DNA from 2 places in the Bradyrhizobium sp. USDA 4473 genome. Region 2 is predicted to be linked to the other one. Evidence: riboswitches for the same ligand, from Rfam matches in the RefSeq annotation. Region 2 holds a riboswitch; the other holds the start of a gene.
What was found. Region 2 has a riboswitch for glycine ahead of ACVW17_RS22890 (D-amino acid dehydrogenase). Riboswitches for the same ligand answer to the same signal wherever they lie in the genome.
Positions count from the first base shown of each region.

Region 1: another riboswitch for glycine. It lies ahead of gcvT (glycine cleavage system aminomethyltransferase GcvT); the one in region 2 lies ahead of ACVW17_RS22890 (D-amino acid dehydrogenase).

Region 1 covers NZ_JBSSGE010000001.1:4,767,478-4,774,941, forward strand. Annotated here, with positions in the region: gene gcvP (aminomethyl-transferring glycine dehydrogenase) at 1-867, opposite strand, end outside; gene gcvH (glycine cleavage system protein GcvH) at 1,024-1,389, opposite strand; gene gcvT (glycine cleavage system aminomethyltransferase GcvT) at 1,403-2,548, opposite strand; glycine riboswitch at 2,691-2,783, opposite strand; gene alaS (alanine--tRNA ligase) at 2,984-5,674, shown strand; gene ACVW17_RS22200 (cyclic nucleotide-gated ion channel) at 5,686-6,936, shown strand; gene ACVW17_RS22205 (DUF3455 domain-containing protein) at 6,933-7,433, opposite strand.
Region 2 covers NZ_JBSSGE010000001.1:4,904,538-4,912,001, forward strand. Annotated here, with positions in the region: gene ACVW17_RS22875 (ABC transporter ATP-binding protein) at 1-592, opposite strand, end outside; gene ACVW17_RS22880 (ABC transporter permease) at 770-1,657, opposite strand; gene ACVW17_RS22885 (ABC transporter permease) at 1,661-2,605, opposite strand; partial or broken gene ACVW17_RS22890 (D-amino acid dehydrogenase) at 2,765-4,127, opposite strand; glycine riboswitch at 4,197-4,312, opposite strand; glycine riboswitch at 4,316-4,422, opposite strand; gene ACVW17_RS22895 (M20/M25/M40 family metallo-hydrolase) at 4,508-5,638, opposite strand; partial or broken gene ACVW17_RS22900 (ABC transporter substrate-binding protein) at 5,905-7,464, shown strand, end outside.

The sequences.
Region 1 (7,464 bases), 140 kb from region 2:
CACCGCCATGTAGGCGGCGTGCGGTCCGCCATAGCCCATCGGCACGCCGAACCGCTGCGCCGAGCCGATCGCGATGTCGGCGCCGAGCTCGCCGGGCGAGGTCAGCAGCGTCAGCGACAGCAGGTCGGCGGCGACGATCGCCAGCGCGCCCTTGGCGCGCAGCGATGCGATCGCAGGCCGGAGGTCGCGTACCGCGCCCGACGTTCCCGGATATTGCAACAGCGCGCCGAGCACGTCGGCCTTGTCGAGCTCGGTGAGGGGATCGCCGACGACCAGCGCCCAGCCCAAGGGGGCCGCGCGCGTGCGCATCACCGCGAGCGTCTGCGGATGCACCTCCTTGTCGACGAAGAACACCTTTGCTTTCACCTGCGAATGGCGCTCGGCGAGCGCCATCGCTTCAGCGGCGGCGGTCGCCTCGTCGAGCAGCGAGGCGTTGGCGACGTCGAGCCCGGTGAGGTCGCAGATCATGGTCTGGTAGTTGAACAGCGCTTCCAGCCGGCCCTGGCTGATCTCCGGCTGATACGGCGTATAGGCGGTGTACCAGGCCGGGTTCTCCAGGATGTTGCGCTGGATCACCGCCGGCAGGATGGTGCCGGAATAGCCCTGTCCGATCAGCGACGTGAACACCTGGTTCTGCGCGGCGAGCTCGCTCATATGCGCGAGCGCCTCGGTCTCGCTCAGCGCGCGGCCGAGATCGAGCGGCGCCTTCTGGCGGATCGACGCCGGCAGCGTCTCGTTCATCAGCGCTTGCAGGCTCGCGGCGCCCACCGTCTCCAGCATTGCGTTGACGTCGCGCGGTGACGGTCCGATGTGGCGGCGGACGAAATCGGTGACGGCTTCGTTGATCGGCTTGAAGGGCGCGTTCATGACGGGGTCCTCGTTGTCAGCCGTCATACCCCGCAAAAGCGGGGTATCCAGTACGCCGGGACAGCAGTGGTTAAGCTGAAGGGCCGCGGCGTACTGGGTCGCCCGATCAAGTCGGGCGATGACAGGGAGTGTGTGGTCGCAATCTGCTTCATTCTCTCAGGCGGTGTGCGCGGCGTAGGCGGCTTCATCCATCAGGCCGCCGAGCTCGCCCTTGTCTGATATCTTCAGCTTGAAGAACCAGGCCTTGCCGCCGGCATCCGAATTGACCAGCGCGGGATCGGCCGTGAGCGCCTCGTTGACCTCGACCACTTCGCCGGTGATCGGCGCATAGACGTCGGAGGCGGCCTTGACGGATTCGACGACGGCGGCGGCCTCGGCCTTTTTCAGGCTGCGGCCGATCTTGGGCAGTTCGACGAACACCACGTCGCCGAGCTGCGATTGCGCATAATCGGTAATCCCGATCGTGGCGACATCGCCCTCGATGCGGAGCCATTCGTGGTCGGACGTGTACAGCGTCGTCATGGGGATCGATCCTTCAGCGTTTGTAGGTATTGGGGATGAAGGGCGTTGCGGCGACTTTCAGCGGCAGCCGCTGGCCGCGCACTTCGGCGAAAACGGTGGTGCCGAGCGCGGAGAGGGCGGTCGGCAGATAGCCCATCGCAACCGGCGCATTGAGGCTCGGGCCGAAGCCGCCCGAGGTCACCTTGCCGATCTGCTCGGTCGAGCTGGCGTCGGCAAACAGCGCGGCGCCTTCGCGCACCGGCGCACGGCCATCGGGCCTTAAGCCGACGCGGCGGCGGGTGGCGCCATCAGCGAATTGCGCGAGGATCTTGTCGGCGCCGGGAAAGCCGCCGGCGCGGGCGCCGCCGCTGCGGCGGACCTTCTGCACCGACCATTCCAGCGCGCCTTCGACCGGCGTGGTGGTGGTGTCGATATCGTGACCGTAGAGGCAGAGCCCGGCTTCGAGCCGCAGGCTGTCGCGCGCGCCGAGCCCGATCGGCAGCACGTCGGGATTGTCGAGCAGCGCGGTGACCAGGGCTTCCGCCTTGTCCGCGGGTACTGAAATCTCAAAGCCGTCCTCGCCGGTGTAACCGGAGCGCGAGACGAAGCAGTCGATCTCGGCGACGCGGCGCGGGCCGGCGTCCATGAATTTCATCGAACTGACATCTGGACAAAGCTTTGCCAGTGCCGCTTCCGCTTTCGGCCCCTGCAGCGCGATCAGCGCGCGGTCGGCCAGCGACACGATCTCGCAGCTGTCGGAAAGATTCGCTCGCAGATGCGCCTCGTCCGCGTCCTTGCAGGCGGCGTTGACCACCAGGAATAGATGATCGCCGAAATTCGCCACCATCAAATCGTCGAGCAGGCCGCCGTCCTTGTTGGTGAATTGCGCGTAGCGCTGCCGTCCCGGCGCGATGCCGACGATGTCCTGCGGCACCAGTTTTTCCAGCGCGAGCGCCGCGTCTGCGATCTTGCCGGATTTGGCCTTCAGCACGAGCTGTCCCATGTGGGACACGTCGAACAGACCGGCGTCCTTGCGGGTGTGCAAATGCTCCCTCAGCACGCCGGCCGTGTATTGCACCGGCATGTCATAGCCGGCGAACGGCACCATCTTGGCGCCGCGCGCCAGATGCAGCGCGTGCAGCGGGGTCTGTTTCAGCGGGGAAGTTTCGCGCACAAGCATCACAGGGCCCTCGCGGTTCCCGCCGGGGACCTATTTCCCCTTGAGAAACCTGCAGAAAGCCCCATCTGTCGCTGTGCCTGAGAGTATTATCCCGTCGGCGGACGCAATCGGGGAGAACCCCAGCGCCTCTTTCCAGATGTCAGACGTCACGCGGTCCTTTTGCCTGAGAGTTTCCGGGGCGGTTGCTCCTTCGGCGCCGGCCCAGGACAGGGCCAGTCTCTCCCGACGTGACTACTTACAGGTAGGACCAAAACACGGCCCCGCCAAGGCTGTCAACGCACCCGGACGACTATCAACGGGCTTTGTGCTGTTGCGGCAAGCCCATGATCCGGCTGCACAGTTTCTGGACACCGCAGCTGGCAATGTCTAAAAGCGTTCGGCCGGAAAATGACGCCTTTTTGCGGCTGGCCGGCCCCTTTTTCCGATTGGATGAACATGAGCAGCGTCAACGACATCAGGTCGACATTTCTGAACTTCTTCAAGGCGAACGGCCACGAGATCGTGGCCTCGTCGCCGCTGGTGCCGCGCAACGACCCGACCCTGATGTTCACCAATGCCGGCATGGTGCAGTTCAAGAACGTCTTCACCGGCGTCGAGAAGCGCGGCTATCAGCGCGCCACGACGTCGCAGAAATGCGTGCGCGCCGGCGGCAAGCATAACGACCTCGACAATGTCGGCTACACCGCGCGCCATCTCACCTTCTTCGAGATGCTCGGCAACTTCTCGTTCGGCGACTACTTCAAGGAGCGCGCGATCGAGCTCGCCTGGAATCTGATCACCAGGGATTTCGGGCTGAAGAAGGACAAGCTGCTGGTCACGGTCTACCACACCGACGACGAGGCGGCCGGCTACTGGAAGAAGATCGCGGGCTTCTCGGACGACCGCATCATCCGCATCCCGACCTCGGACAATTTCTGGGCGATGGGCGATACCGGTCCCTGCGGTCCGTGCTCCGAGATCTTCATCGATCGCGGCGAGCACATCTGGGGCGGACCTCCGGGTAGCCCCGAGGAGGACGGCGATCGCTTCCTCGAGTTCTGGAATCTGGTGTTCATGCAATACGAGCAGGTGACGAAGGAGGAGCGCGTGGCGCTGCCGCGCCCCTCGATCGACACCGGCATGGGCCTCGAGCGCATGGCCTGCATCCTGCAGGGCGTCGAGAGCGTGTTCGAGACCGATCTGTTCCGCCATCTGATCGACGCAGCCTCGTCGGCGCTCGGCCATGAGCCGAACGCGCAGAACGTCGCGTCGTATCGCGTCATCGCCGACCATCTGCGCTCGTCGGCGTTCCTGATCGCCGACGGCGTGCTGCCGTCGAATGAGGGCCGCGGCTACGTGCTGCGCCGGATCATGCGCCGTGCGATGCGCCACGCGCAGCTCCTGGGCGCGAGCGAGCCGCTGATGCATCGCCTGGTCTGGGCGCTGGTCCGCGAGATGGGCCAGGCCTATCCGGACCTGGTGCGCGCGGAAAAGCTGATCGAGGAGACGCTGCAGCTCGAAGAGACCCGATTTCGCAAGACGCTGGTGCGCGGACTGTCGATCCTCGACGAGAAGAGCGCCGGCCTGAAGAAGGGCGACATGTTCGACGGCGACACCGCGTTCACGCTGTACGATACCTATGGTTTCCCGCTCGACCTGACGCAGGACGCGCTGAAGTCGCGCGGCATCAGCGTCGACCAGGCGGCGTTCACCGACGCGATGGAGCGCCAGCGCGAGAAGGCGCGCGCCTCCTGGGCCGGCTCCGGCGAGGCGGCGACCGAGACCATCTGGTTCCCGCTGCGCGAGAAGCTCGGCGCTACCGAATTCCTCGGCTATGAGACCGAGAGCGCGGAAGGCGTGGTGACGGCGCTGGTCAAGGACGGTGCCGAGGTCGATGGCCTCAAGGCCGGCGAGAGCGGCGCGATCGTGCTGAACCAGACCCCGTTCTATGCGGAGTCCGGCGGTCAGGTCGGCGACATCGGCGTGCTCACCGGCGAGGGCGTCAAGTTCCGCGTCACCGACATGCAGAAGAAGGCCGGCGATCTGTTCGTGCATGTCGGCACGGTGGAGCAGGGCACGCTGAAGGCCGGCACCGCGCTGCAGCTCGAGGTCGACCACGCGCGCCGCTCGGCGATCCGCGCCAACCATTCGGCGACCCATCTGTTGCATGAGGCGCTGCGCCAGGTGCTCGGCGATCACATCGCCCAGCGCGGCTCGCTGGTCGCGCCCGATCGCCTGCGCTTCGATTTCGTGCATCCGAAGCCGATCACGCCGGAAGAGCTCGCCCGCGTCGAGGACATCGCCAACGAGGTCGTGCTCGAGAATGACGAGGTGACGACCCGCGTGATGGCCGTCGACGACGCCCGCGAGGCCGGTGCGCGCGCGCTGTTTGGCGAGAAATACGGCGATGAAGTCCGCGTCGTCTCGATGGGCAAGAGCGCCCGCGAGCACGGTCAGAACGCGCTCGGCTGGTCGGTCGAGCTCTGCGGCGGCACCCATGTCCGCCGCACCGGCGACATCGGCCTGATCTCGGTGACCAGCGAGAGCGCGGTCGCCTCCGGCGTGCGCCGCATCGAGGCGCTGACCGGACGTCACGCGCGCAAGCACGCCAACGACACCATGGCGCTGGCGAAGAGCGCGGCGGCCGAGCTGCGCACCTCGATCGAGGACGTCCCGGCGCGCATCACGGCCCTGATGGAAGAGCGCAAGAAGCTCGAGCGCGACCTGTCGGATGCCAGGAAGAAGCTCGCGATGGGCGGCGGTAGCGGTGCGTCGAACGGCGCGGCGTCCGGTGTCCGCGAGGTCGGCAACGTCAAGCTGCTGGCGCGTGCGGTCGAGGGCGTCGAGACCAAGGATCTGAAGAGCCTGGTCGACGACGGCAAAAAGCAAATCGGCTCGGGCGTCGTCGCGATCGTCGGCGTCACCGAGGACGGCAAGGCCGGCATCGTGGTCGGCGTCACCGCCGACTTGACCTCGCGCTTCAACGCGGTCGAGCTGGTCCGCAAGGGCTCCGAGGTGCTCGGCGGCAAGGGCGGCGGCGGCCGGCCCGACATGGCGCAGGCCGGCGGTCCCGACGGCGCCAAGGCCGATGCCGCGCTGTCGGCGATCGAACAGGCCATGACTCAACAGGCATCGGCCGGCGCCTGACGGAGAGGCTGATCGTGGCGACGGCTCCGCTCAAGCCTACGATCAGCGATCCCCGGCTGCGCGACCGTCTTTACGAGTTGCTTGAACGCGATGACCTGCCGCATTCCGGCGGTTCGCGGTTTGCCGGGATCATCGTCGCCATCATCGCGGTCGACGTGCTGGCGGCGATCCTGGTCTCGGTGCCCGAGATCGACGCGCAGTTCGGCTGGGCGCTCGCCTCGATCGAGATCGCGGCGGTGGCGGCCTTCGCGCTGGAATATGCCGCCCGGCTCTGGAGCGTGGTCGGCCACTCCCTGCGCGACATGACGGCGTTGCAGGCACGGCGCGAATACGCCTTCTCGGCGCTCGGCATGATCGACCTGCTCGCCTTCCTGCCGTCGGCCATTGCGCTCGCGATCGGCGACAGGACCGCGCTGGTGCTGTTCGGCATGCTGCCGTTTCTCAAGCTGGTGCGCTATTCGACCGCGATGCGCTCGCTGCTGGCGGCGCTGCATGCGGAGCGGCGCACGCTGTTCGGCTGCGTCGTGATCCTGACCGGGGCGGTGCTGCTGTTCGCCTCGCTGCTCTATGCCATCGAGCACAAGGTGCAGCCGGACAAGTTCGGCACCATGCCGCAGGCGATGTGGTGGGCAATCGTGACGCTCGGCACCGTCGGGTATGGCGACGTCGTTCCGGTGACGCCGCTCGGGCGGATCGTCACCGTGGTTGCGATCGTGGTCGGCTTTGCGATGATCGCGCTGCCGGTCGCGATCATCTCGACCGCGTTCGCCGACGAGGTCCGGCGCCGCGACTTCGTCGTGACCTGGGGCATGCTGGCGCGGGTGCCGCTGTTCTCGCATCTCAATGCCGCCGATATCGCCGACATCATGCGGCTGTTGCGGTCGCAGACCATCGAGGCCGGAGAGGTGCTGGTGCGGCGCGGCGATGCAGCCTCATCGATGTATTTCATCACCGCGGGCGAGGTCGAGATCGACCTGCCGAGTCAGCGGGTGCGCCTTGCCGACGGCACGTTCTTCGGCGAGATCGCGCTGCTGCGCAGGACCAATCGCTCCGGCACGGTGACGGCGACGCGCAAGACCAAGCTCCTGTTGCTCGATGCGCAGGACTTCCACGCCCTGATCGAGCGCATGCCGGCACTCTCCGCCCATGTCCGCGAGACCGCGGAAGCGCGGCTTGCCGATCCGCTCGCGGCTGGTGGCGACTTGGCGGCCGCGGAGATCGCGCAAGCGCCGCGCGAGACCGACGGCGGGATCCGGGATTAGTCGCGGCGCAGGAACACGTAGTCGGCAGAATACGCCGCGCTCTTCAGCGCGCCGGCCTTGTCGCAGGCGCCGCTGAGTTCGCCGCCCGAGGTGTTGATCCGCTGCACGGTGGCGACGCTGGAGAACAGGCCATTGCCGCGGTGGGCGATCACCTCGAGCTTCAGCCAGGGGATATCCGCAGCCGTTGCGCCAGGTGCGCTGCCGGCGGTGCGGGCGGTCACTGCGCTGCCGTCGACATGCTCCCAATTCGGGCCCGCATAGTGCCGGCCGACCGTGCGGCCATCGGCGATCAGGGTCGCGACCGGCTCGCGGAACGACCAGGCGAGCTTGCCGCCGGTGACCGGCTTGCACTCATAGAGCTGCGCGCCCTCGGCATGGACGGTGAGGACCGGAGATTCGCCGGGCGCCGCGACGGCGTCGGGCAGCGGATCGGCGGCGAGGGCCGCCGATCCTGATAGCAGGATAGATGCGAGCGCCGCGGCTCTGACAAGGGCCATGATCTGCGCTCGCTGCTGTCGTCCGGGGACG
Region 2 (7,464 bases):
GCGTGAGGATCTGCTTCTGGGTAGTAACGTCAAGTGCCGTGGTCGGCTCGTCGGCGATCAGGAGCTTCGGTTCCAGAACCAGCGCCATCGCGATCATGATGCGCTGGCGCTGGCCGCCGGAGAGGCGGTGAGGGTAGGAGGAGAAGATGCGCTGCACGTCTGGCAGCCGCACATGCTCCATCATTGCCAAAATCTTCTGGCGCCGCGCGCGGGCGTCGAGATCGGTATGAGCGCGCAGCACCTCGTCGATCTGGCGTCCGACCGGCACGACAGGATTGAGCGCGGTCATCGGCTCCTGGAAGATCATCGCCATCCGCGTGGCGCGCAACTGGCGCAGCCGCCGGTCGGTGGCGGTCAGCAGCTCCTCGCCGACCAGTTTGACGCTGCCGCCCGACGGCACCAGCGTGCCCTTCTGCAACAGGCCCATCGTGGTCAGGGAGGTCACCGACTTGCCCGAGCCGCTTTCGCCGACCAGGCACAGCGTCTCGCCCTCGTGCACCCTTAGCGAGAGGTCGTCGATGATACGGTGCGCATCGGCCTTGCGGCCGAGGCCGACGACGAGGTTGTTGATGTCGAGGACGACGTTGGTCATGTCAGGCTCTCTTGGCGCGGCTGTGAGGAGCGAAGCAACGGGAACTATCCAATGTCATTCCGGGATGGTGCGCCAGCACCAGACCCGGAATCTCGAGATTCCCCGATGCGCACTGCGCATCTGAGGTTCGATGCTTCGCATCGCCCCGCAATGACGGCTTCAGAAGCGCTGAAGCCGTCACTTGCCCTCACGCTGCTTCATGCGGGGATCGAGCGCGTCGCGGGCGGCGTCGCCGATCAGATTGATGCTGAGAATGGCGATCGAGAGCAGCAGTCCCGGCCAGAAGATCAGCGACGGCTTGACCTGGAAGAAGGCGCGGCCCTCGGCCATGATGTTGCCCCAGGTCGGCGTTTCCGGCGAGATGCCGGCGCCGAGGAACGACAGGATCGCCTCGGTCAGGATCGCGGATGCGCAGACATAGGTGCCTTGCACGATCAGCGGCGCGATCGTGTTCGGCATCAGATGCCGCCACATGATCTTGGGCAGGCTGGAGCCGAGCGAGATCGCGGCCTCGACATAGGGCTCCTCGCGTGCGGTCAGCACCACCGAGCGCACCAGCCGCGCCACCCGCGGGATCTCGGGGATGGTGATCGCGACCATCACGGTCCAGATGCTGGCGCCGGACAGCGACACCACGGCGATCGCAAGCAGGATGGCGGGAATCGCCATCAGGCCGTCCATCACGCGCATCATCACCGCATCGACCCAGCGGAAGAAGCCGGCGACCAGGCCGATCACGAGCCCGATGGCGATCGAGCAGACGGCGGCGCCGAGCCCGATCACCAGCGAGATCCGCGCGCCGTAGATGACGCGCGACAACAGGTCGCGTCCATAGGCGTCGGTGCCGAGCAGATATTGCGCGCTCGACGGCTTCAGTCGCTGCGACGGCGTCAGCAAGAGTGGATCATGCGGCGCAAGGAGCGGCGCGAAGATCGCCATCAGGATGATGAGGGCAAGACAGATCGTCGCAACCGCGATGATCGGCGTCGAGGTCAGGAAGCCGAACTTGACGCGGAACGGCCGGGTGACGGGAATCGAGGCTTCGGGAAGGGTTTCGATCGCCATTGCTCAGTACCGGATACGAGGATCGAGCAGGGTGTAGGCGACGTCGATCAAGAGATTGACTGCGACATAGATGCCCGACGTCAACAAGATCATCGCCTGGATCACCGGATAGTCGCGCGCCAGCACCGCGTCGACGGTGAGGCGGCCGATGCCGGGCAGGTTGAACACGCTTTCGGTGACGACGACGCCGGAGATCAAGAGCGCGAAGCCGGAGCCGATCACGGTGATGACCGGGACCGCGGCGTTGCGCAGCGCATGGCGCAGCAGCACGCCGGTCTCGCCGATGCCCTTGGCGCGCGCGGTGCGGACGTAGTCCTCACCCAACACGTCAAGCATCGAGGCCCGCGTCATGCGCGCGATCAGCGCGACATAGATGAAGGAGAGGGTGCAGGTCGGCAGGATGATGCGTTCGAAGAACGGACCGAAGCCGGCCGAGATGCTCTTGAAGCCCTGCACCGGGACCCAGCGGAACGGGTAGATCGCAAACACCTGGATCAGCACATAGCCGATCACGAACACCGGCACCGAGAAGCCGAGCACCGACAGCCCCATCACGCAGCGGTCGATCCAGGTGCCGTGCTTCCATGCCGCAATGACGCCGAGCGGCACTGCGACCAGGATCGAGAGGATGATGGTGGCGAGCGCGACCGAGATCGACGGTTCGAGGCGCGGGCCGATCATCTCGAGGATCGGCTTGTTCGAGATCAGCGAGACGCCGAGGTCGCCATGCAGCAGCTTCGCGACCCAGGTGTAGAACTGGATGTAGATCGGCTCGTTGAGACCGAGCGAGGTCCGGATGCGTTCAAGCTGTTCCGGCGTCGCATTGTCGCCGGCGAGGATGGCGGCGGGGTCGCCCGGCGTCAGCCGCAGCAGCAGGAACACGAACAGGGCCACCACGCCCATCACGGGAATGGCGGCGAGGATGCGGCGAAGCAGATATCCGAGCAAATTGGATCCGTTGGGTTGTGGTCGATGAAGTCCCCAGCGGGACCGTTGCACACCGGACCGTAGCACAGATGGTAGCAAACACAGGGTATAAGTTGAGCAAGTCCCGTGCCATCGGTGCTGCGGTTTTTGCGGTGCAGCTAGTCGGTCCTGCTGGTGTGATTAGTCCTCCGATGACGTGCGAAGCAGTCCACTGGAAGGTGGATTGATTTCAGCCTTGCGAGCATTGGCAGGTACATCGTCGAGCCCGCGACCGAACGCCGGCGCCATCGGCGGCGTATCGAGATCGCGCCAGTCGTCGATCGCGCCTGCGACCATCTGCGCGGTCGCGGCGGATAGCGTCCAGCCGAGATGACCGTGGCCGGTGTTGTAGAACACGCCTGGAATCCGGCCGGCGCGCACCACCGGGCATCATGTTCGGCATCATCGGACGCAGCCCCGCCCACGGCACGACTTTGGATGTATCGACCCCGGGGAAATGATGGCGCACCCAATCCACCAGCGGCTGGATGCGGTCGGCCCTGATATCGCGGTTGAAGCCGTTGAACTCGGCGGTGCCGGCAATGCGGAAGCGGTCGGCGCCGAGCCTGCTGGTGACGATCTTGGCGGCTTCGTCGAGCAGACTGACGGTCGGCGCGGCGTCCCGGCTTTGCGGCGCATCGAGCTGCACCGTGATCGAATAGCCCTTCACCGGATAGACGTTGACGCGGTCGTTGAGTAAGCCCGCGAAGCGGCGGCTCGCCACGCCCGCGCAAATCACGAGGCCGTCGGCCTGCAATTCGTGCCGCGTCGCGGGCTCGGCATCGTGCGACGCGGTTTCGTTCCAGCCGATGCGGAAGCCGTCGTCGCCGCGCGCGACCGTGTCGACGTCGGCCTCATGGATGAAGCTCGCGCCGCGCCGCGCACAAGCCTCGGCGAGGCCGCGCGTGAACTTGTGGATATCGCCGGTGGCGTCGGACGGCGTGAAGAAGCCACCATAGCAGGCGGTTTGCAGCGCGGGTTCGATGCTGCGGATCTCGTCCGGTGTCACCGGCCGGCGGTCGAGCCCGCCTTGCTGCAGCAAGGTGTTGACCCGCAGGCCTGCCTCGAAGCCGGCCTTGTCGTGATAGACGTGCAGGATGCCGCGGCGTTCGAGATCGAAGGCGATGTTCTCGCGCTCGGCGATCGAGAACAGATGCTTGCGCGCTTCGATGGCGAGCCGCGTGGTCTCGATGGTGTTGCTGCGATAGCGCGCGATGCCACCGACGAACTCGCCGATCCAGGAATATTTGTGCCAGCTCGGCTTCGGGTTCATCAAGAGCGGCGCGTCGCTTCTCAGCATCCAGCGCAGCCCCTTGAGAATGGTCGCCGCGCTGTTCCAGACTTCGGCGTTGCTGGCGGACAACTGTCCGCCATTGGCGAATGAGGTTTCCATCGCGGCGTAGCGATGCCTGTCGAGCACAGTCACCTTGTAGCCGCGTTCGAGCAGGGCATAGGCCGTCGTCACGCCGGTGATGCCGGCGCCAATGATCGCAATGTGAGGCATGATGGTCTTCAGGCTCCCGTGTTGTTAGAGTCGCCGAACCACCGGTGAAACCGGGTGTTTCGACGCCCCATCTGTCACGGTACCTGAGAGCTTGATCCGCACCGGGCCGGGGCCCGGACGCGAACTATCCCCTTCGGTGGACGTCACGGCCCTTGATCTGCGGCCATGTCCGTCTCTCTCCAGATCGTCCTGACGATACAGTCCTTTTGCCTGAGAGTTTCCGGGGCGGTTGCTCCATCGGCGCCGAAGCTGACAACACGAATGTTGTCGCCTCGATCTCTCCCGCATCGTCGCGTTGGACGGCCGGACCGTAGGCGAAGCCTTAAAATTGGACAAGGCTAAATTTCGATCCGGCAGTGCCAACGTGTTGTGCAGTGCAATCAGTCCAGCGTCGCCAGCAGCGCCGCCATCAGGCGGCCGCGCTCGGCCAGGCTGTCGACCTCGATATGCTCGTTGAGCGTATGTGCATCGGCGCCGCGAACGCCGAGACCATCGAGCGTGGGGATGCCCATCGCACCGGTGAAGTTGCCGTCCGATCCACCGCCGGCGCTGCCGTGCGGAAGATCGAGGCCCATCCCGGCCGCAAGGCCCTTTGCCTTTTCGTATAGAGCCATGGTGCCGGCATCCGGCTCCCACACCGGGCGCGTGACGCCGCGCGTCACCTTGAAGGTTACGTCGTTGGCGGTGCCGGACAGCGCCAGCATGCGTTCGACGCCGCGATCGAGATCGGCCTGCCGCTTGGCCATGCTGAGCGCTTCGCCGGTGCAGGTCGTGGCGACGCAATTGACCCACTGGCCGCCATGCACGATGCCGACCGAGAAGGTGCAGTCCTCGGTGGTCATGCCGTCGATGGCGATGATTTGACGGGCCATTTCGCGGATCGCGGAGCGGCCGGAGGACAGCGTCGCGCCGGCATGGCTCGGCTTGCCGGTGGCTTCCAGATTGAAGCGCGCGATCGCGTAGCGGCCGGTGACGACACCGTTGTTCGGCCGGCCGGGCTCCGGCACCAGCACATATTTGTTGCGCGCGGCTTCCGCCTCGATGATGTCGCGCGTCGACGGTGTGCCGACCTCTTCATCGGGTGTGAACAGCACGGTGATCGGCAACGGCGTCGTGAAGGACGCGCGGGCCAATTGCCTGATGGCCTCGATCGACAGATAGTTGCCGCCCTTCATGTCGAAGATGCCGGGCCCGAAGCATTTGTTGCCTTCGCGGCGCCATTTGAGCTTCTCAATGGTGCCGACCGGGTGCACGGTGTCGAGATGGCCTGATATCAGGATGCCGGGCTGACCCTGCTTCGGATGCGGAAAGCGGGCGCGGACGCAGCCGGCAAAGCCCTGGCGTCCGGCGATGCGTTCGATCGTCGCACCCATGACCGCCATCTCGCGCGCGGCGAGATCGAGCATGCGCTCGACCGCAGCCGCGTCCCAGGTCGGGCTCTCGCATTCCACCCAGCTGCGCAGGCCCTGCAGCATCGCTTCGGAGTCAAAGGGGAGATTGGCGGGGTTCATCGTTGTTCTCTCTTGTTGTTCTGACGGCGCCGGCATCGCGCGGCGCTCACGAAAATCTCCGCCGACGATTTTGTAAAGCCAAAATCCGGCCCGCGGCCTCATTCGTTTGTGTACGTCCGATCCGGATCGAAACCGATTGACGCGCTTGGCGCTTGGTGCAAGTCTCGATTTCACAAGCCATACAGCATGTTAGTTCGCCTAAATAACGGACCGCATGCATAACGAATAAGCCGGCTTTGACCAGTTACACGTCAGGAGAGATTTGCATGTTCCCTATCTCGCGTTGGAAACGCCGCACGCTCGCGGCTGCGTTGTCGGCGCTTGCGCTGTCATTCGCACCGCAGGAATTGTCGTTTGCGCCGCAGGCGATGGGCCGCGGACAAGACCATCACCGCGGTGATGCATTCGGACCTGCGCGTCATCGATCCGATTCTAACCACAGCCTATATCACGCGCGACCACGGCTACATGATCTACGACACGCTGCTGGCGACGGATGCCAACTTCAAGATCCAGCCGCAGATGGCGGACTGGAAGGTCTCCGACGACAAGCTCACCTACACGTTCACGCTGCGCGACGGCCTGAAGTGGCACGATGGAGCGCCGGTGACGGCCGAAGACTGCGTCGCTTCGCTGAAGCGCTGGGCCAAGGTCGACGGCATGGGCCAGAAGCTGATGGACTTCACGGCGAGCATCGAAGCCACCGACGCAAAGACGATCACGCTGAAGCTGAAGGAACCCTACGGCCTCGTGCTGGAGTCGATCGGCAAGCCGTCGTCGCGCGTCGCGTTCATGATGCCGAAGCGGCTGGCCGAAACGCCGCCGGACAAGCCGATTCCGGAGCAGATCGGTTCGGGCCCTTTCAAGTTCGTGCAGGCTGAATTCCAGCCGGGCGTGAAGGCGGTCTACGTCAAGAACAAGGATTACGTGCCGCGTAAGGAGCCGGCAAGCTGGACCGCGGGCGGCAAGGTGGTGAAGGTCGACCGCGTCGAGTGGGTCACGATGGCCGACGCCCAGACCGCGATGAATGCGCTGCAGTCCGGCGATATTGATTTCCTGGAGAACCCGTCGCTTGACACGCTATCGGTCCTGGAAGCCGACAAGGACATCAAGATCGATACGCTGAACAAGGCCGGTTTCCAGACGCTGGGCCGCATGAACTTCCTCTACCCGCCCTTCGACAACATCAAGGTTCGCCAGGCGGCACTGTTGGCGATCAACCAGAAGCAGGTGCTCGACGCGCTGATCGGCAATCCCAAATATTACAAGACCTGCGTCGCGTTCTTCATCTGTGATACTCCGTTCGCGACCGATGTCGGCGGCGAGACGTTGTTGAAGGGCGGCGACATGGCGGCGGCCAAGAAGGCGCTCGCCGAGTCGGGCTATGACGGCACGCCCGTCGTCATCATGGCGCCCGGCGACGTCACCACGCTCAAGGCGCAGCCGATTGTCGTCGCCCAGCAGCTGCGCGACGCCGGCTTCAAAGTCGACCTGCAAGCGACCGACTGGCAGACTGTCGTGACCCGCCGCGCCAGCCAGAAGCCGCCGAAGGAGGGCGGCTGGAACATGTTCTTCACCAACTGGGTCAGCGCCGACGTCTCCAACCCGATCGCCAATCTCTCGATTGGCGGGCAGGGCAAGAATGGCGGCTGGTTCGGCTGGGCCGAGGACGCCAAGATCGAGAAGCTGAAGGATGCCTTCGTTCGCGCGTCTTCGCTCGACGAGCAGAAGAAGATCGCGGCCGATATTCAGAAGGAAGCCTACGAGCAGGTCATCTACATTCCGCTCGGCCAGTATCAGGGACCGAGCGCCTGGCGGAAGTCGCT